3 regions of the Chryseobacterium sp. PvR013 genome follow, and region 2 is predicted to be linked to each of the others. Evidence: riboswitches for the same ligand, from Rfam matches in the RefSeq annotation. Region 2 holds a riboswitch; each other region holds the start of a gene.
The links. Region 2 has a riboswitch for S-adenosylmethionine ahead of JOE44_RS14545 (alpha/beta fold hydrolase). Riboswitches for the same ligand answer to the same signal wherever they lie in the genome.
Positions count from the first base shown of each region.

Region 1: another riboswitch for S-adenosylmethionine. It lies ahead of JOE44_RS18250 (TonB-dependent receptor); the one in region 2 lies ahead of JOE44_RS14545 (alpha/beta fold hydrolase).
Region 3: another riboswitch for S-adenosylmethionine. It lies ahead of JOE44_RS15275 (TonB-dependent receptor); the one in region 2 lies ahead of JOE44_RS14545 (alpha/beta fold hydrolase).

Region 1 is NZ_JAFIBT010000001.1:3,992,605-3,999,374, forward strand. Features, by position in the region: gene JOE44_RS18245 (alpha-amylase family glycosyl hydrolase) at 1-1,734, shown strand, start outside; SAM riboswitch class I at 2,005-2,110, shown strand; gene JOE44_RS18250 (TonB-dependent receptor) at 2,204-4,627, shown strand; gene JOE44_RS18255 (amino acid permease) at 4,635-5,933, shown strand; gene prfA (peptide chain release factor 1) at 6,093-6,770, shown strand, end outside.
Region 2 is NZ_JAFIBT010000001.1:3,199,604-3,206,373, forward strand. Features, by position in the region: gene JOE44_RS14535 (O-succinylhomoserine sulfhydrylase) at 1-1,112, opposite strand, end outside; gene JOE44_RS14540 (homoserine dehydrogenase) at 1,237-2,775, opposite strand; gene JOE44_RS14545 (alpha/beta fold hydrolase) at 2,775-3,719, opposite strand; SAM riboswitch class I at 3,780-3,887, opposite strand; gene JOE44_RS14550 (glucosidase) at 4,076-6,691, shown strand; gene JOE44_RS14555 (OsmC family protein) at 6,770-6,770, opposite strand, start outside.
Region 3 is NZ_JAFIBT010000001.1:3,344,550-3,351,319, forward strand. Features, by position in the region: gene JOE44_RS15275 (TonB-dependent receptor) at 1-2,914, opposite strand, end outside; SAM riboswitch class I at 3,001-3,099, opposite strand; gene JOE44_RS15280 (type II 3-dehydroquinate dehydratase) at 3,344-3,751, shown strand; gene JOE44_RS15285 (hypothetical protein) at 3,823-4,260, shown strand; gene pckA (phosphoenolpyruvate carboxykinase (ATP)) at 4,315-5,931, opposite strand; gene JOE44_RS15295 (GYDIA family GHMP kinase) at 6,059-6,770, opposite strand, start outside.

The DNA.
Region 1 (6,770 bases), 790 kb from region 2:
CCTGCAAAAGAAGATCTGGTAGTGTATGAATTATTATTGAGAGACTTTACACAGGAAAAGAACTGGCAGTCATTGATTAATAAAATTTCTTATTTAAAAAATCTAAAAATCAATGCTATAGAATTGCTCCCGATCATGGAATTTGACGGAAATCTTTCCTGGGGATACAATACATCTTTCCATTATGCATTGGACAAAGCTTATGGAACTCCTGAAAAATTCAAAGAATTTGTAGACCTGTGCCATCAGAACGGAATTGCGGTTATTCTGGATGTTGCTTTTAACCATGCAACAGGACGCTCACCTTTGGTAAGACTTTGGAACGTAGATCCTGATGGAGATGGTTACGGAGATGTTGCAGCCAACAATCCTTATTTTAATCAGGTTCCGAAACATTCATACAATGTATTTAATGATTTTAACCATACAAGTCCTTCAACGCAATATTACGTTGAAAGATGTCTTCAGCAATGGCTGACTGAATATCACATAGACGGATTCCGTTGGGATTTAACAAAAGGATTTACCCAAAGCTGCTCTGAAAATGATGAAGCCTGCACGAATGCTTATCAACAGGACAGAGTAGATATCATGAAACATTATGCTGACAGACAGTGGACTATAGACCCGAATTCTTACATGATTTTTGAACATCTGGGAACTGATGCAGAGGAACAGCAATGGGCAAACTACAGGATCGCAGAAGGAAAAGGCGTTATGCTTTGGAATAAGCAGACAGAGCCTTACAATCAGAATACAATGGGGTATCAGGAAAACAGCAATTATGACCGTATGAATCACAGTCTTCATGGCTTTACCAATATGAGTGCTGTAGGATATGGAGAAAGCCATGATGAAGAAAGGCTGATGTTTAAAAACCTTGCCTATGGTGCAGTAAACGGCAGCTATAATGTGAAAGACCTGAATACTGCTCTTGAAAGAATGAAAACTTTCGGTGCTACGTTCTTTATCATTCCCGGTCCGAAAATGATCTGGCAGTTTGGAGAATTGGGATACGAATTTAGTATCAACAGATGTGCTAACGGAACTATCGACAGCGGATGCAGAACAGATGAGAAACCTGTTGCATTTACATTAGGATATGATACCAATGCAAACAGAAAAGCAGTTTATGATACATGGGCTAAAATAATCAATATCAGGAATACCCATCAGGTTTTTAAATCTAAAACTTACAGTATAGAATCCAATAACCTTACGAATGATCCTAATGGGCTGATCACAAGAATTTACGTGTATGATGCAGCAATTACAACGGGAATAAAAAATATAGTAGTATTGGCCAATTATGATACATCTGCAAAAAATGTTATTCCTTTCTTTCCTTACACAGGTCAATGGCAGAATCTAATGGATGATAGTATTTTGAATGTGGCTTCTACAACCACTCCGATCACTTTACAGCCTGGAGAATTCAGAATATTTGGAAACTATGCAGGTGCTTTGTCAACAATAGATATCAATGAAGGGAACAAATTGTCCCTTCAGATTGCAGACAATCCGATACAAAACGGAATCGCACGATTCATTTTCAATAAAGCCAAAAACGGAGAAATTTTAATTTTTGATATGACGGGTAAAAAGCTGGACTCTTTCAAGCTGAATAAAGAAAACGGTATTCATGAAACGAAAATCAGTTATCCACCGGGAACCTATCTGGTACAGTTGAAATCGGATACAGGAATTGCGATTCAAAAGATGATGATCAAATAAAACAAATTATCAAGCTGTTTAGACTTATAAAAAATGTTGAATATAGTAAAACCATTAAGAAGGATTTAAGAAATAAAGGTAGTTAAGATGAATCATTCTGAATTTTAAGCTTAAAACGAAGCTTATCTTAATACTCTTATCACCTTAATATCATCTTAATGTTTCAAAAATAAAACTTACCACAAGTTCTATAAAATAATGAAAGGCAGATTTGCAGTACAGCAGATCTGCTTTTTTGTATATTTAAAAAAATAGTCTACTTTTGCAGTAGATTTATCAAGAAAGGTGGAGGGATTTGGCCCGGTGAAACCTTAGCAACCTGCACGGTTCCAGAAGTGTAAAGGTGCTAATTCCAACCCGGAGGGGGAGATAAGTGAAGTCAATATTCTATATGAATTCCATTTCTTGAAGTCTTGTGTATCTGCGGAAAGATCCGTCAGATTCGTATTATTAATTGGCAAGAACAAAAATGAAAAAATTAAGCACAGCTGTATTATTGTTTGGGGCAATGTTAGTCGCTGCTCAGGAGAATGAGGAGAAAGGCAAAGAAATAGAAGATATCATCATTGTCGGAAACCGAAATGTCAAAAGAACAAAACTGGAAACACCAGTTCCTGTAGATGTTATTAATATTGACAAAATACAAAGAAGTTCTCCACAAATGACGGCTCAGGATCTCCTGAACTATGTGATTCCATCGTTTAATGCAGTGAGACAGTCTGCTTCTGATGGAACAGAGCATATTGATCCTGTAACCTTAAGAGGAATGGGACCAGATCAGATTCTGGTTTTACTTAACGGAAAAAGAAGACATTCCACCTCTTTAGTTAATTATCAGAATACGGTTGGAAATGGATCTGTAGGAACAGATTTAAGTACAATTCCGGTCATTGCGATTGATAGAATAGAAGTGTTAAGGGACGGAGCTGCAGCACAATACGGATCTGATGCCATTGCAGGAGTTATCAATATTATTCTTAAAAAAAATACGGGAGCCTCAGCAAGTCTTACGTATGGATTGACTGGGAGAAATGATGGGGATACTTATCAGGCAGGAGCCAATTATGGGACTTCATTAGGAAAAAAAGAGGGTTATATCAACCTTTCCCTACAATTAAGCCACAGAGGAAAAACAACACGAACTCAAAATCATGATCTGGATATTTTTGGAAATAATTTTGCCTATGCATTTGCTGATGATCCCGAAGCGGCAAGAGCAGCAGATGATGCAAAGATTAAAGAACGAGGACTAACCCGTGACGATTTTAATTTTCAGATTGGAGATGCCCAGATCAGACAGGGACAGTTGTTTTTCAATGCAGAATATCCTTTTAACGATCAATTTAAAATCTATTCTTTTGGAGGTTTCAGTATCAAAGAAGGAAAAGGTTTTGGTTTCAGAAGACTTCCAAGCGAAGCTTCTAATGTGGTTTCATCCATTTATCCGAACGGATTTCAGGCAAATCTCGGATCACAAGTATATGATGTCTCCTATGCTGTAGGAGCAAAATATAATGTCAATGACTGGTTTTTTGACCTTAGCAATACATTCGGAAGCAATACCTTCAATTACAATGTTAGCAATACCAATAATGCTTCCCTGGGAGCAAATTCACCAACGCGTTTTTATGCTGGAGCACACAGCTTCCTTCAAAATACGATTAATCTTGATGTTTCCAAAAAGATAAATCGTTTCAATATCGGATTCGGTGGAGAGTTCAGATTGGAACAATACCAGATCAAACCCGGTGATGAAGCTTCTTATACCCAATATGACATCAACGGAAATGTTGCCACCGAAGGATCAACGGTGCTTGGAGCGGGCGGATCTCAATCTTTTATCGGATTCTCTCCAGACAATGCAGTGAAAAAAAACAGGCATTCCACGGCAGTATATGCAGATGTTTCCTATGATCTGGATAAAAAACTGAATATTGACGCTGCTGCCAGATTTGAAAATTATTCAGATTTTGGAAATACCCTGAATGGGAAATTAGCAATACGATATGAATTTGTAAAAAATTATGCAATTAGAGCAGCTGTAGGAACAGGGTTTAGAGCTCCTTCCCTTCAACAGCAGTATTTTAATAACTCTTATGCCGACATTTCTACTTCCGGTTCAGGAATTGTAACCAAAGGGATTTTCCGAAATGATAGCGAAGCAGCCAGAATTCTTGGGTTTGATAAGCTTAAACAGGAAACGTCTGTTAATGCAAGCGCTGGATTTACGCTGAGACCTTTAAACAAACTGTCTATTTCAGTAGACGGATATTGGATAAAAGTAAAGGACAGGATTGTAATTACCAGCAATATTACCGATCCCAGACTGGATCAGTTTAACGTAGAAAGCGGAAGATTCTTTACAAATGCCATTGATACTGAAACAAAAGGAGTAGATGTGGTCGTTTCTTATGACTTGATTCTTGGAAGCGGTAATTTAAATATTAATCTTGCCGGAAACTATACAGAAACAAAAATCACAGACTTTCATTTTCCGGAAAACTTAGGAACTCCTCAGAATGAATTCTTTGGCCCGGATCAGATCAACATCATTGAAACCCTGTCTCCAAAAACAAAAGCTTCATTAGGCTTGAATTATGGAATAGGAAAGTTCAATTTTCTCGTAAGAAATACCTATTTTGGTAAAGTAATAAGAGATGGTTATCCATTTGGAGGCGTTCAGGAATTCTCTCCGAAGGTTGTTACGGACATCAGTGTCGGGTATGACATCACAAAAAACATCAATTTTACAGTAGGAGCCAATAATGTATTTGATGTTTTCCCGGATCGCCAGATCTATGAAAATTCATATTATGGAGTATTCAAATATGCGCCGGTTCAGATGGGAACACTGGGAAATTATTTCTTTGGAAGACTTAATTTTAACTTTTAATCATTAAATGAGTACTGCTTCACATCAGATTGGCTGGAAAACAGCCGCCGCTATCGTTGTTTCCAATATGATCGGAACCGGGATTTTTACAACCCTGGGATTTCAGTTGTCCGATATTACCAATACCTACAGCATTTTCCTGCTTTGGAGTATTGGAGGAATTCTCGCTTTGTTCGGGGCTTTTTGCTATGCCGAATTAGGTTCGCATTTTAAAGGAAACGGGGGCGATTTTATTTACCTCAAAGAAACCTATCATCCGATATTCGGATATCTGATAAGCTGGATTTCACTTATCATCGGGTTTTCCTCTCCGGTTGCACTGGCTGCATTGGCAATGTCAAAATACCTTTCCGTATTCGATTTTTCTTTTGGAAATGGGTTTGCCATTGCCGCAATATTTCTGGTTGCCATTGCATTATCATTTAGCCTGAAAACATCCAGTAGGTTTCATAACTTTTTTACGTTCATTAAGATTGCATTCATTATTGTCCTGGTTATTCTTGGAGTAGGAATTTCAGGTTCACCGCAGATTGGGAACAGTCTCAATTTCAGTGACAGCTGGCAGAATGAAATCATGCTTCCTGCATTTGCTACCTCCCTGGTATTTGTAACTTATTCTTACACAGGCTGGAATTCGGCATCTTATATCGCAGGAGAAATAAAAGATGTTCAGAAAAACCTTCCTAAATCTCTTATTATAGGAACTGTTTTCGTGACGGTAAGCTATATTCTGGTGAATTATATTATGCTGAAACATGCTCCCGTGAGCCAGTTGGCAGGAAAAGAAGATGTGATGGGAGAAGCTGCTGTCAATATGTTGGGACCTGCTTTTGGAAAGATTGTCAATATTTTTATTGCCCTGCAATTAATAGCAACAATTAGCGGGTATCTGTGGGTAGGTTCGAGGTTAACACAGGCTTTTGCAAAACATACCTACATTTGGAAACCCTTATCCGAAGGGAATAAAAAAGGAATTCCGGTAAGAGCCATTTTTGCTCATGCAGTGATTGCCTCTGTTATTATTCTGACAGGAAGTTTTAAAGAAATCTTTGTCTATACAGCTTTTATTTTACAGCTTTTTGCCAGCCTGGCTATTTCTACCGTGTTCTTTCTTAAGAAAAAAGACAGAAAAATCTTTAAATCTAATGCTTTTCATATTTTTCCAGCCGTTTTTCTATTGTTCAGCATCTATATTCTTTATTTTACTTTTATCCATAATCCTAAAGAAAGCTTGATAGGATTGGGAATTATTGCAGTGGGAATTGTTTTATATCTGATTGACAGAAGGCTTTCTAAAAGATATTAAAGTAAATTTTAGCGATACAGAAAGACGGATAAACAATTGGTAAATTGGGAATTTTCTTCATTTTGCTCCCTTTATCCCTAATGCTCAAAAATTTATGATGATTCGGAATTTTAATTTTGAATTAATAATCCTTATCTTTGCACCCACAAAATTTCTACAATGTCTAAATCATTAATTCCAAAATTAGAAGCTATAAAACAAAGATATAATGAGGTTGCAGACCTTATTATACAGCCTGATGTCATTTCAGACCAAAAAAGATATTCTTCTTTGAACAAAGAATATAGTGATTTGGGAAAAATTGTAAGAGTTTACGATCAGTACAAAGGAGCGCTGGACAGTATTGCAGAATCTGAAGAAATTATTGCAGACGGTTCAGACAGAGATTTGGTAGATCTTGCTAAAGAAGAAAAGCTGGAAGCTCAGGCTAAAATTCCAGGATTAGAAGAAGAACTGAAAGTATTACTGATCCCTAAAGATCCTGCTGATGACAAAAACGTTATCGTAGAATTACGTGCCGGAACAGGAGGTGATGAAGCCGCTATTTTCGTAGAGGATGTGTACAGAATGTATACCATGTATTTTAAAACAAAAGGATGGAGACATGAAGTAACAGATTCCAACGAAGCTGCAAAAGGATACAAGGAATTGATCATGAAAGTGGAAGGAGAAGGAGTTTACGGAATCATGAAATTTGAATCCGGAGTTCACCGTGTGCAGCGTGTACCTGAAACAGAATCTCAGGGAAGAGTACACACTTCTGCTATTACAATTGCTGTTTTACCGGAAGCTGAAGAAGTAGATTTTGAACTGAATCCTGCAGATATTGAAATGCAG
Region 2 (6,770 bases):
AGTCCTACTGAGCAACGAACCAATCCTGCCGTAATCCCTACTTCATTTCTTTCTTCGTCTGAAAGTTTGGAGTGGGTTGTAGATGCCGGATGGGTAACGATCGTTCTTGTATCACCTAAGTTAGCCGACAGCGAACACATTTGTATCTTATCTAAAAAGTTTCTTCCGCCCTCTATTCCGCCTTTGATTTCAAATGCTACGATATTTCCTCCAAGTTTCATCTGCTTTTTGGCTACTTCATAATTCGGGTGAGATTTCAGGAATGGATATTTTACTAATTCTACGTTAGGATGGCTTTCTAAAAACTCTGCTACCTTCAATGCATTCTCACAGTGCTTTTCTACACGAATAGACAATGTTTCCAGACTTTTTGATAATACCCATGCATTAAAAGGAGACAATGCAGGCCCTGTATTTCTTGCGAAAAGATAAATTTCTCTGATCAGGTCTTCTTTTCCTACTGCTATTCCTCCTAACACTCTTCCCTGTCCGTCAATCAGTTTTGTTGCGGAGTGTACAACAATATCTGCACCATATTTAATCGGTTGCTGAAGGTAAGGCGTTGCAAAACAGTTATCTACAATAAAGATAAGATTGTATTTTTTTGCAATCTGCCCGAAGAACTCCAGATCCAAAATTTCAATCGCCGGATTGGTAGGAGTTTCAAGGTATAAGATCTTTGTATTGGGTTTAATATATTGTTCAACATTCTCAGCATCTCCTGCTTTGAAATAAGAACTTTCAATATTCCATTTCGGGAAATATTTGGTAAACAATGTGTGTGTAGATCCAAAAACTGACTGGCAGCTTATGATATGATCTCCGGCATTCAGTAGGGCAGCAAATGTAGAATAGATGGCTGCCATTCCCGTTGCAAAGGCATATCCTGCTTCTGCCCCTTCCATTTTAGCTATTTTATCTGTAAACTCCGTTACATTCGGATTGGAAAAACGGCTGTATAGGTTTTTAGGTTTTTCTTCGGCAAAGCTTGCTCTCATATCCTCTGCATCCTGGAATATAAAACTGGAAGTAAGATATAATGGCGTAGAATGCTCATCAAACTGAGATCTTTCAGTCTGCGTTCTTATTGCTGATGTTTCAAAATTTTCCATATAGTTTTAATTGATTTATCAATATAGCAGTCTAACAATGTACCAATGAAATTCTTCGCTTTGCTCAGAATAACGACACCAATTATTGGTAAACTGATACATTATCAGATTGTTATATTAAATATTATTTAGTTTCACTTACTCTTAAAATATCTCCGAATACCCCTCTTGCTGTTACCTGGGCTCCGGCTCCGGCTCCCATGATCACAATCGGATTTTCTCCGTAACTTTCTGTATAAATTTCAAAGATGGAATCTGAACCTTTCAGCTGTCCTAATGCTGAAGTGGCAGGAACAGAAATCAGTTTCACATCCAGTTCTCCTTTGTCTTTCTGCAGATCACCATGTAAATCACCTACATATCTCAGCACATGACCAGGCTCCTGATTTTCTTTAATTTTCTGGTATTCTTCATCCAATTCATTCAATCTTGAAAGGAATTCTGATTTTGAAACTTCAAGCAGGCTTTCAGGAACCAGATTTTGGATATTGATATCTCCAAATTCATTGATTAAGTCCAGTTCTCTTGCCAGAATTAATAATTTTCTTGCTACATCATTTCCTGATAAATCTTCTCTTGGATCCGGTTCTGTATACCCTTTTTCCAAAGCTTCGCTGATGATGGTTGAAAATTTATCGTCTCTCAAAGAAAAATTATTGAAAACATAGCTCAATGTTCCAGAGAATACGCCCTTGATTCTTGTGATATTTTCTCCTGAAAGGTGTAATAACTTGATGGTGTCAATTAACGGAAGACCGGCTCCTACATTAGTTTCATACAGATAACGTCTGTTATTTTTACTCAACGTATATCTTAGTTTTCTGTATTCCTCAATAGGAAGGGTATTGAAAATTTTATTGGAAGAAACCAAATCGAATCCGTTTTCTGCCAAAGCGTGATAGTTTTTCACAAAATCCTTACTTGCAGTGTTATCCACAACGATCAGGTTCTCCAGTTGATTTTCATTGGAGAAATTAATTAATTCTTCAACGTTAGAAGAATGTTGCGCGGCTAAAACCTCATCCCCCCAATTGGCATCAAATCCTTTTTTATTGAAGGCTATTTTCTTTGAGTTGGCTACAGCAACTACTTTAAGATCTATTTTTTTACGTTTCTTAATTTCTTCTGCAGATCCCAAAACCTGTTCTATCAAAGTCTTTCCTACGTTTCCGTGACCAATAATTGCCAGATGAACTGTTTTTGGTTTTTTGAAAATTTCAGATTCTATGATATTTCTTGTTTTCTCATCCTGTGAAGAAGTCACTACGATGTTGACTCTGTTTTCTCCAGCTACCTGATTCAGCAATAATGGGAAAACATTGTTTCTGGCCAGTTCAGCAAAGACTTTATTGAAATCTTCTGCCACAAAACCAATCACAGAAACATTATTGATACTATAGATCTGAGAAACTTTTCCAGATTTTCTTTCTGTTTCGAATTCATCAATAAGGCAAGCAACTGCTTTTTCTGCATCATTTTCGTGAACCAAAATAGAAATTCCGTTTTCTATAGCTTGTTGAGAAATTACTCCTACACTGATACGCGCTAAAGTAAGCGCCTTAAAAATACGTCCGTCAATCCCAATTTCTCCAAGGAAATCTTCTCCTTCAAATTTGACGATTGATCTGTTCTTCAAAAATTTTATTTCGTTAGCATTTTTCATTACTTCTGTAAAATGTTTTTTATGATATTATTTAATTGTTGATATTCCATTAGGAAGGCATCATGCCCGTGTATAGATTGGATCTCGTGATAAGAAACATCCTTATTTTTCTCTTTTAAGTTTTCAAAACACATTCGGATTTCAGAAGCCGGGAAGAATAAGTCTGTATCTACGGAGATCATGTGCATTCGTGCCTGTATCCTCTCCAGTGCTGTTTCATCAGCATTGATATTCATCAGGAGATGATTCATCAGCTTGTACGCTTGTAAACTAAACCTTTCGTTTAATGCATTACCATGATAAACCAACCAGTCTTCTGATTCCAGGCGTTGATTTTCCTTATTATATTGGTTTTGAAATCTGTCATTGAGTGATTGTGGAGTTCTGTAACACAACATGGCATGAATTCTTGCTTTCTGTAATGGTTCTTCTTTATCATTCAATAAGAATTTCTGAACCAGACATTGGGCATGCAGCCAATCGTGTGTTCTGTAATCACAGGCTATGGGAATAAATATTTCTGCGAGATCCGGCTGCTTGGCAAGCATTTCCCAGGCAATCCCTCCTCCCAGAGAACCTCCAATAATGGCATATATATTTTTGATATGTAAAGCTTCAAGACCTTTCAGAAATATCGCAGCGATATCTGAAGGCGTGAAGTCTTCATAATCTTCAATTAAAAAATTGTCATATCCGTTTCCGGGTATATTGAAACACAAAACAGTGTATTGATCAGTATCAACAATCTGATTTTCTCCTACCAATTGTTTCCACCAGCCTTTTTCTCCGGATACATTTGAATTTCCGGTAAGAGCATGGTTGATTAAAATGATCGGGGCTGTAAACAGATCTTTCCCAAAAAGCTGATAGCTTAATGAGATATTGTATTCCTTTTGAGAATAAGTTTGATACGAAAGATTAATATAGTTTAGTTCTATTTTCAATTCTATTAAATTTTAATACAATTGAAAATGCCACAGGAAATGGCTGAAAAGAACTTCAGTAAGTTATCTGTCCAAAATAATTTTGGTAGAACGTAGCACCTTCTTTGCTTGCACAAAGGGTTGCTAAGGTTTCATAGGGTCTAATCCCTCAACCTTTCTTGATAACATTTTCAATATTTGAATGAACGAATGGTGCAAAGGTAGTTCTTTTCTTTTAATTTCAAAAAAAAATTATTTTAATATTTTTAAAAGCCCTTAAACACAAGTATTTCAAGACTATATTAATAATTATTCAGATGAAAAAAATTGGAATTACTTCTCAAAAAAACTAACTTCGTATGGAAAAATGATGAGATATGACCGCTGAAAAAGAAAGATTACAAGATACCAAATGGAAAAACTGGGGACCTTATGTAAGCAACCGGCAGTGGGGAAATGTACGCGAAGATTATAGCCCAAACGGAAACGCCTGGAATTTTACCAATCATAATAATGCTGAAAGCTACACTTACCGCTGGGGAGAGGAAGGCATCGCCGGAATTTCTGATGTAAAGCAGCTGTTCTGTTTTGCTTTTTCGTTTTGGAATAAGAAAGATAAAATGGTAAAAGAACGATTCTTCGGATTGAGTAACCCTCAGGGGAATCATGGAGAAGACATCAAAGAAATCTTTTATTATCTGGACAATACGCCTACTCATAGCTATATGAAGATGGTATATAAATATCCTATCAATGCGTTTCCTTATGATGAGCTTGTTGCAGAAAACGGAAAACGTAGCAAGAAAGAACCGGAGTATGAGATTTTCGATACCGGAATTTTCGATAATGATGAATATTTTGATATTTTCATCGAATATTGTAAAGCGGATCACAATGATATTCTGGTCAGAGTAACAGTCTGCAACCGAAGTCAGCATGCTGCCCCTATTCTTGTGGCTCCTACTGCATGGTTTAGAAACAACTGGAAATGGGGATACAATACTTATAAAGGAGAGCTCAATACTTCTCACGACGGAAGTATCAATATTGGACACGACAGTATTTCAATCAAAAAACTGTATTCCCGAAATTCAAATGCACAAAGTGTATTTTGTGACAATGAAACCAATACTCCAAAGCTTTACGGAGCTCCCCCATCTGAAAACACCTATTTTAAGGATGGAATTAATGATTTTATTATTCATCAGGGAAACACTGTAAATCCTGAAAAAAGAGGGAGTAAAGCTGCTTTTCTTATTGATGAGATTATTGATGCCGGGGAATCAAAAGTTTTTGAGTTCAGGCTATGTCCTGATGAGGCAGATAAGCCTTTTGAAAACTTTGACTCTATTTTTGAAACCCGTAAAGCGGAAGCCGAAGAGTTTTATAAAGGAATTCAGAATGATACCGTTAACGAAGATGAAAGAAATGTTCAGCGACAGGCTTTTGCAGGGCTTCTCTGGAATAAGCAGTTCTATCATTACAATATCGGAAAATGGCTGAAAGGAGATCCTAATTTGGAAGCTCCAAGAAACTTCAATGAATATGTAAGAAATACAGAATGGAATCATCTTCATAATAAAGATATTATTTCCATGCCTGATAAATGGGAGTATCCGTGGTATGCTACATGGGATCTGGCATTTCATTGTGTGCCTTTCTCCATTATAGATGCAGAATTTGCCAAAGGACAGCTTTTGCTCCTTACCAAAGAATGGTATATGCATCCTAACGGACAGCTTCCTGCTTATGAATGGAATATGAGTGACGTGAACCCGCCTGTACATGCGTGGTCGTGCTTCCGTGTTTTTAAAATTGATGAAAAAAATAATGGAAAACCGGATTTACTATTCTTAGAAAAAGTATTCCAGAAACTGCTTCTTAATTTCACCTGGTGGGTAAACCGAAAGGATAAGAACGGAAAAAACATCTTTGGTGGAGGATTCCTTGGTCTTGATAATATCGGAGCCTTTGACCGGAATATGGAATTAAAGGATGGCCAGCATCTTGAACAGGCTGATGGCACAAGCTGGATGGCGATGTATGCATTGAATATGATGCGTATTGCCATGGAACTGGCCCAGTATTATCAGGTATATGAAGATATGGCTATTAAATTTTTTGAGCATTATCTTTATATCGCCGAGGCCATGGAAAATCTGGGTGAAAGCACGAAAGGCCTGTGGAATGAAGAAGACGGATTTTTCTATGATGTTCTGCAGCTGGGAAATGGAGAAAGCGTTTCTTTAAGATTAAGAAGTATTGTAGGTTTGATTCCTATGTTTGCGGTTGAAATTGTAGATCATCATTTACTGGAAAAGATGCCGAATTTCAAAACCAGAATGGAATGGATTCTAAAAAATAAACCGGAACTCACCAAACTGGTCTCTCACTGGGATGAGGAAGGACATGGAAGAAAACACCTGATGAGTATTCTTCGAAAAAACAGACTGACAAAGGTATTGACCAGAATGCTGGATGAAAATGAGTTTCTAAGTTCTTACGGAATTCGGGCAATGTCTAAAGTATATGAAGAAAATCCTTTTGTATTCTCTGTACACGGATCAGAAAATATGGTGTATTATACTCCTGCAGAGAGTGACAGCCGGATGTTTGGCGGAAACAGCAACTGGCGAGGTCCCATCTGGTTTCCTATCAACTTCCTGATTGTAGAAAGTCTGCAACGCTTCCATTTTTATTATGGAAATAGTTTAAAAGTAGAATTTCCAACCGGAAGTGGTGATAAAAGAAATCTTGATGAAGTGGCACAAAACATCAGCAAAAGGCTCTGCTCCATATTTTTAAAGGATGAACATGGGCAAAGGGCTTTCAATGGAGGTAATCCAAAGTTCAATTATGATGAGCATTTCAGAGATTATATCACCTTCTTTGAATATTTTCATGGAGACAACGGCCGCGGTGTAGGAGCTTCTCACCAAACAGGATGGACTGCTACTGTGGCGAAATTGATAAAACCAAGACTTACCTTCTAGATGAGTAATCAGTAACAGGTAATGAGTAATAAAAAAGCCGGATGATTCATCCGGCTTTTTCTATTTTTAAATAAGAGAT
Region 3 (6,770 bases), 140 kb from region 2:
CAAATGTAATTGTTCTCATTGCCGGATATCTGTAATACGTTGTTCCGTCCAAAGCCTGTTCAGGATCCATTCCCTTATGTTTATAGAAGGTCAGAAGATTTTCTGCCTGGATATAAATTCTGAATTTCTTAAGTCCTATTTTCTCAAAATAATCCTCAGGAAGAGTATATCCTAAACTTACATTTTTAAGTCTTGCATACGTTCCGGAGTAAAGAAATCTTGAAGATGTTGAGGTCCAGTTATTCGTTGTTGTACTCAATCCAGGAACATCTGTATAAGGATTTTCCGGAGTCCATCTGTTTACCATTTCAGCGCTCCATGCACGTCCTCCGGCACTTCCGTTATGCATGATGGAAGTATAATCAGTATCTAGAATTTTTCCTCCGATTTTGAATGTCAGTAATCCTGAAAAATCAAAATTCTTATAGGTGATACTGGTACTGATTCCTCCTGTCAGTTTAGGCAAGGCTGAACCCTGTAACAACTTTGTGGCTTTTGAATATTCCGAAGTCGTTCCTTCTACTGAATTTCCGCTGGCATCGGTAGCAACTGTTTTCCACAAAGGCTTTCCATTGCTTGGATCAACTCCAGCCCATTCCGGAATAAAGAAGTCATATACCGAACCTCCTACTGTCAACAGCTTAGTTCCTACTACAAGAGAACCTCCGGGTAATTTCGTTACCTTATTGTTTAAAGTACTCAGATTCACATCTACATTCCATTGGAAATTATCATTCTTAATGGGTGTTGTGAATAATGAAAATTCAAATCCTGTATTCTGAATGGTTCCGATATTCGCCGGATAATCACTGATTCCCAACGATGGTGCTACAGGCATATTAAACAAAAGGTCCTGACTTTTTCTTTTAAAATATTCGATATTTCCTTTAATCCTGTTATTCAGAATCGCGAATTCCAATCCTACATTTAAATTAAGGTTCGTTTCCCACTTTACATTATTGGTAGACGTTTTTTCCAGTGTTGTTCCCGGTTCTCCACCAAGGCTGATAAATCTGTACAACTCCTGATAAGCATAATAAAGCGGCTGCCCGTTAGGTCTAAGTAATTTATCATTTCCTTGTCCTCCGTAGCTGGCACGCAATGTCAATTGATTGAAGACATTCAGACTTTTGACAAATTCTTCGTTTGAAATTTTCCATGAACCTCCTACTGACCAGAATCTTCCCCACCTGTTATCTTTTGCAAATCTCGAAGAGCTGTCTGCCCTTCCTGAAGCAGATAAGAAATAGGTATTGTTGTAATCATACTCTACTTTTCCAAGGAAACTCAACAAACTCAATTTATTACTGTTTCCACTGAAACTTCCCAGTAAAGAAGCGGCGTCCGGCTCATAATAGTAAGGCAGTGAGAACTGACTTCTTGTTCCGGAGATTGTCTGATAATCATATTTATAGAATTCGTGCCCCGCTAATACATTGACATGGTGTTTTCCAAACTTTTTATCATACGTCAGAATATTACTGGTTGTATAAGAAAGCGTTCTGGTATTGGTTTTCGTCACCGATCCTCCAATCTCAGCGCCTTGCCCCAATAATGGATTTGAATAATAATGTCCGTTATAATTCACCAAATCCACAGAGAAACTCGTCTTGAATTTTAGCTCCGGCAAGAAAGTAAATTCCATGAATCCCTTCCCTGAAAAGTTGTCCTCTTTATTTTCGTTTTTATCTAATGGTAAGGTTGCTGCGGCATTTTGATTCTGAAGCGCATTTGTGGGTCTGTATTTTCCAAAATCATAAATCGGGTTTCCATCAGCATCCAAAATATAAGTTCCGTCAGCATTTCTTTCATAATAAGGATAGAATGAAGGAATAAATCTTGCCGCATTGATGATGTTACTGGCCTTGGAATCTGAAGAAGTAGGCGCCTGCTGAATACTGTTTGCATAGCTTAAGTTCACCCCAACATTCAGCCATTTTTTAACTTCAGAATTGATTTTCAATCGGGTATTATATCTTTTATATCCTGATTCAATTGCCATTCCCTTATCATCCAGATACCCCAGAGAGAAGAAATAATTACTTTTCTCACTTCCTCCGCTGATATCAAGATCCACCTGATTTCTTGAAGCCACTCTCTGCAAGATATCTCTCCAGTCATCATTCCAAAGTGGTGATGCACCAGGTAATAGCTTCCCATCTGTACCTACAGGCTTTGGATAAGCTGTCCCATATGGATTAATCCCCAGTGAAGAAACAAGGTTGTCTGTTGCCATCTGAGCGGCCTGCTGAGAAGAAACTTTCCCGGATTGATATCCATTTCTCAATGCTTCCCAGTACAGTTGAAAATACTGATCCGTATTTACCTGTTCATAGTCTTTTACGGCTCTTCCGGAGAATCCCTGACTGATATTAAAATTAACTTTTGCTTCCCCTTTTTTACCTGATTTTGTAGTAATGATGATGATCCCATTTGCTCCTCTTGAACCATACAAAGCACTTGCTGTAGCATCTTTCAGAACACTTATAGATTCGATATCGCTGGGACTGATTGAGTTTAGATTTCCATCAAAAGGAATTCCGTCCACTACATATAATGGATCACTGGAAGCACTTATTGAACCAATTCCTCTGATTCGGATCGTGGAAACAGCACCTGGCTGACCTGATGCGCTGGTAGTCTGAATCCCTGCAACCTGTCCTTCTAATGCTTTCGTAATATTCGTTACAGGTCTGTTATTGATTTTATCACTGGAAATTGTAGCTACGGAACCGGTATAGCTGTTTCTTTTCGCTTTTCCGTAAGCTACCACTACTACTTCATCAATCTCTTTTTCATGAAGGCTATCTTTTTTCGGCTTGGAATTCTGTGCATTTACACTGGTAATTCCCAGAAAAAAAACAGCAACCGGAGGTATCCAAGCTTTAGAATTAAATAAAGTTTTACTAATCATAATCAATTTTATTTATCATATATTAAAATTTAACCCTTTGCAGAAAAGTCAGCAAAGGGTTAAATTTTAATATACGATAAACCAAATGCTTATTTTTCCTTAAAAGGCTGAACGTAACACCTTGCCCAATGGGTAGGTTGTTAAGACTTCACGGGGTCAGTTCCCTCCATCTTTCTTTATAAGCCGATCGAAATATGTTTGCAAAGCTAAAAACTTTTAGTCTACAAAACAAGTAGACTTATTTATTTTTCATGATAAATTTTTAATAATTAACATAAAATTTTAATAAAACTCATTACAATAGGAGTTGTAGCCGTTATCATTTATTCAAACATGATAAATATCATTATTAATAATTCAATGGAACAAATATTTGAGGACACCTTAATTTTTGTACTATTAATTGAAAAAACTTTTTAATTTTATAGTATGAAAGTTTTGATTATAAATGGGCCTAATCTCAACCTTTTGGGCACCCGGGAACCGGAAATTTATGGAAATGTTTCCATGGAGAGTTATTTGGAAAATTTAAAATCCGAGTTTCAGTCTCATGAAATACAATATTATCAGTCTAATATTGAGGGTGAGCTTATCAACAGACTTCAGGAGGATGATTTTGATGCAGTGGTGATTAACCCGGGAGCATTTACCCATTATTCTTATGCTATCGCTGATTGTTTAAAGAATATCCGCAAGCCAAAAGTAGAAGTACATATCAGCAATATATACAAAAGAGAAGAATTCCGCCAGAAATCTGTAACGGCAGCGAATACAGATGCTGTTTTATCCGGCTTTGGAATGGATGGGTATAGATTGGCTTTATTGAGCCTGAAGTAATTTTCAGTCTATATTTTCCCACAGATAGCACAGATTCTCACAGATAATTATGTATAAAAAGAGAATAATTTATGAAGATAAAGGATAAGATTTACTGTAAAAGCATTGGCATATATTCCGGGCAATTAACGAAGAGAGAATCTTATATCGTTGAAGAAATAAATGATGAAAATATAAGAATCTGGAATGACGAAGGAAGACTGAGATGGTATTCTGATTTTTATTTTACTTTAAACAATGAACCTGAAATAATTTCTATTAACATAGATGATCCAATAGAAAATATTGAATCTGATGCCATAGAAGTAACTATTACCTTTTCCAACAAAGCAAAATACTGGATAACTTTCACTAATCCAAAGTATTTAGATAAGATATTGGACGAAGAATCTTACTTTTCTTCAAAACATTTTATGATCATAAAACATTTAACTGAAGAATCAATCAAATCAACAGTCTTAAAACTTGATGAACAGGATGAATTGATTGAAAACTGTCAAAAATATTAATAAAAAAGCCTCATCAATGATGAGGCTTTTCCTTATTTTATAGATAACTATTAATTAGATAGTTTGTTCCTGTAATTGAGGTCCTGAAGCAACTAATTTCTTACCTTCTTCAGTATCACAATACTGCTCAAAGTTTTTGATATATCTTGAAGCAAGATCTTTTGCTTTTTCTTCCCATTCTGAAGCACTTTCATATGTATCTCTAGGATCTAAAATACCTGTAGAAACGTTTGGCAATTCAGTAGGAATCTCAAGATTCATGATTGGAACCTGAGTTTTAGGAGCGTTATCGATAGATCCGTCAATGATTGCATCAATGATTGCTCTTGTATCTTTCAGAGAAATTCTCTTTCCTGTACCATTCCAACCTGTATTTACCAAATAAGCTTTAGCTCCGTGCTCCTGCATTTTACCGATCAATGTTTTAGAATACATTGTTGGGTGTAATGTAAGGAATGCTTCACCAAATGCAGGTGAGAAAGATGGTTGAGGTTCTGTAATTCCTCTTTCTGTTCCAGCTAGTTTTGATGTATAACCGCAAAGGAAGTGGTATTGAGCCTGATCTTCATTCAAGATGGAAACCGGAGGAAGTACTCCGAATGCATCTGCTGAAAGATAAACAATCTTCTTAGCATGACCTGCTTTAGAGGGCAATACAATTTTGTTGATATGATAAATTGGATAAGAAACTCTTGTATTCTCAGTGATTGATCCGTCTGTATAATCTGCTACTCCATTGTTCACAACAACGTTTTCAAGAAGTGCATCTCTTTTGATGGCAGCAAAGATATCCGGTTCTTTTTCTTCAGATAAGTCGATAACTTTAGCGTAGCATCCACCTTCATAGTTAAATACTCCGTTGTTATCCCAACCATGCTCGTCATCACCAATAAGATATCTTTTCGGATCTGCAGACAGAGTCGTTTTTCCTGTACCTGAAAGACCAAAGAATAAAGCTACATCACCTTTTTCTCCTACGTTAGCAGAACAGTGCATTGAAGCCATACCTTTTAATGGAAGGTAATAGTTCATCATTGCGAACATCCCTTTTTTCATTTCACCTCCGTACCATGTACCTCCGATGATCTGTAGTTTTTCAGTAAGGTTGAACATGATGAAGTTTTCAGAATTCAATCCTTGAGCTTCCCAGTTAGGGTTTATTGTTTTAGAACCGTTGATTACTGTGAAATCAGGTTCTCCAAAGTTTTCAAGCTCATAGTGAGAAGGGCGGATAAACATATTAGTAACAAAATGCGCCTGCCATGCTACTTCAACGATAAATCTTACTTTAAGTCTCGTATCTGCATTCGTTCCGCAGAATGTATCTACTACATAGATCTTTTTAGATTCAGCAAGCTGGTTCAGCACTAGTTCCTTACAAGAACCGAAAATTTCTGCAGTAGTAGGTAAGTTTACTTTACCATCCCAGAAAATTGTATCTCTTGTAACATCATCCTGAACAATATATCTGTCTTTAGGTGAACGACCTGTGAAAATTCCTGTTTTTACTGACACCGCGCCAGATTCCGTAAGTTCAGCTTTCTCAAATCCCTGATTTTCAGAAGAAACTTCAGCCTGGTATAATTCTTCATAAGAAGGATTATACACTACTTCATAGTTTCCTTTAATCCCCAATTTCTCTAAATCCTGGATGATTTTAGTGTTTTTCATTTTACTTATATTTTCTATTTCTTTATTGACTTCAACAAAAATAATATTAATTATTTGTTAAAGGTGGTTTAAATATACTGATATAAGTCAGAATGGCAAATAAAAAAACAGGATTGTAATCGGCTGATTACAAATCAATTATATTTTCCCATTCAAAAACCGAAGGAAAACCTTTCTCCCAAAAATAGTTCTTATAGTCCCCAAATTTGGCACTCATTACAAAATCTCCGCCCCATGCCCCTAAACTTTTGACAAAAGAAGGGCAATCTGAGAATAGCTTCTCTTTAACTGTGGAAATTTCAAGAAAATTAGCGATTTTATATTCATGAATCATCATTAATTCAGAAAAATTTTCCAATTCATTACATAACAATATTTTTTTTGTAAGATCAGAAAATTCATTAACCAATTCCGGAGACTTCTTTTTTGACTTGTAAAAATTGATTCCTTCTCTGCTATCCTGTTTCTGATTTAAGTGAATAAAAATCAATTCATTTTTAAAAGAAGGATTGAAATTAACCTTTTCATATTTTATTTCAGGTTTACTTTGGAAAAGAACGGCAGCCTTTTCTTTCGCCACCGCAATATCGTATCCACTGCCTCCTAAACTTATTGCATTAAGATAAAACGGGTCTATTCCGGCCCATTCTGAAAGATTATTCATCAGGGTAGAACTGCTCCCAAGTCCATAGTCTGGTGGAAACTGAAGGTTTGTTTTTAAATGATAGGTAAGATCAGTCTTGAATTTCTGATGAGAAAGCTGCTGAACATTTTTTAAGGTTTTGGTAATAAATTCAGCGCTTGATGGAATGTTGGTTTCTAAGATCTGCCATGTTTTA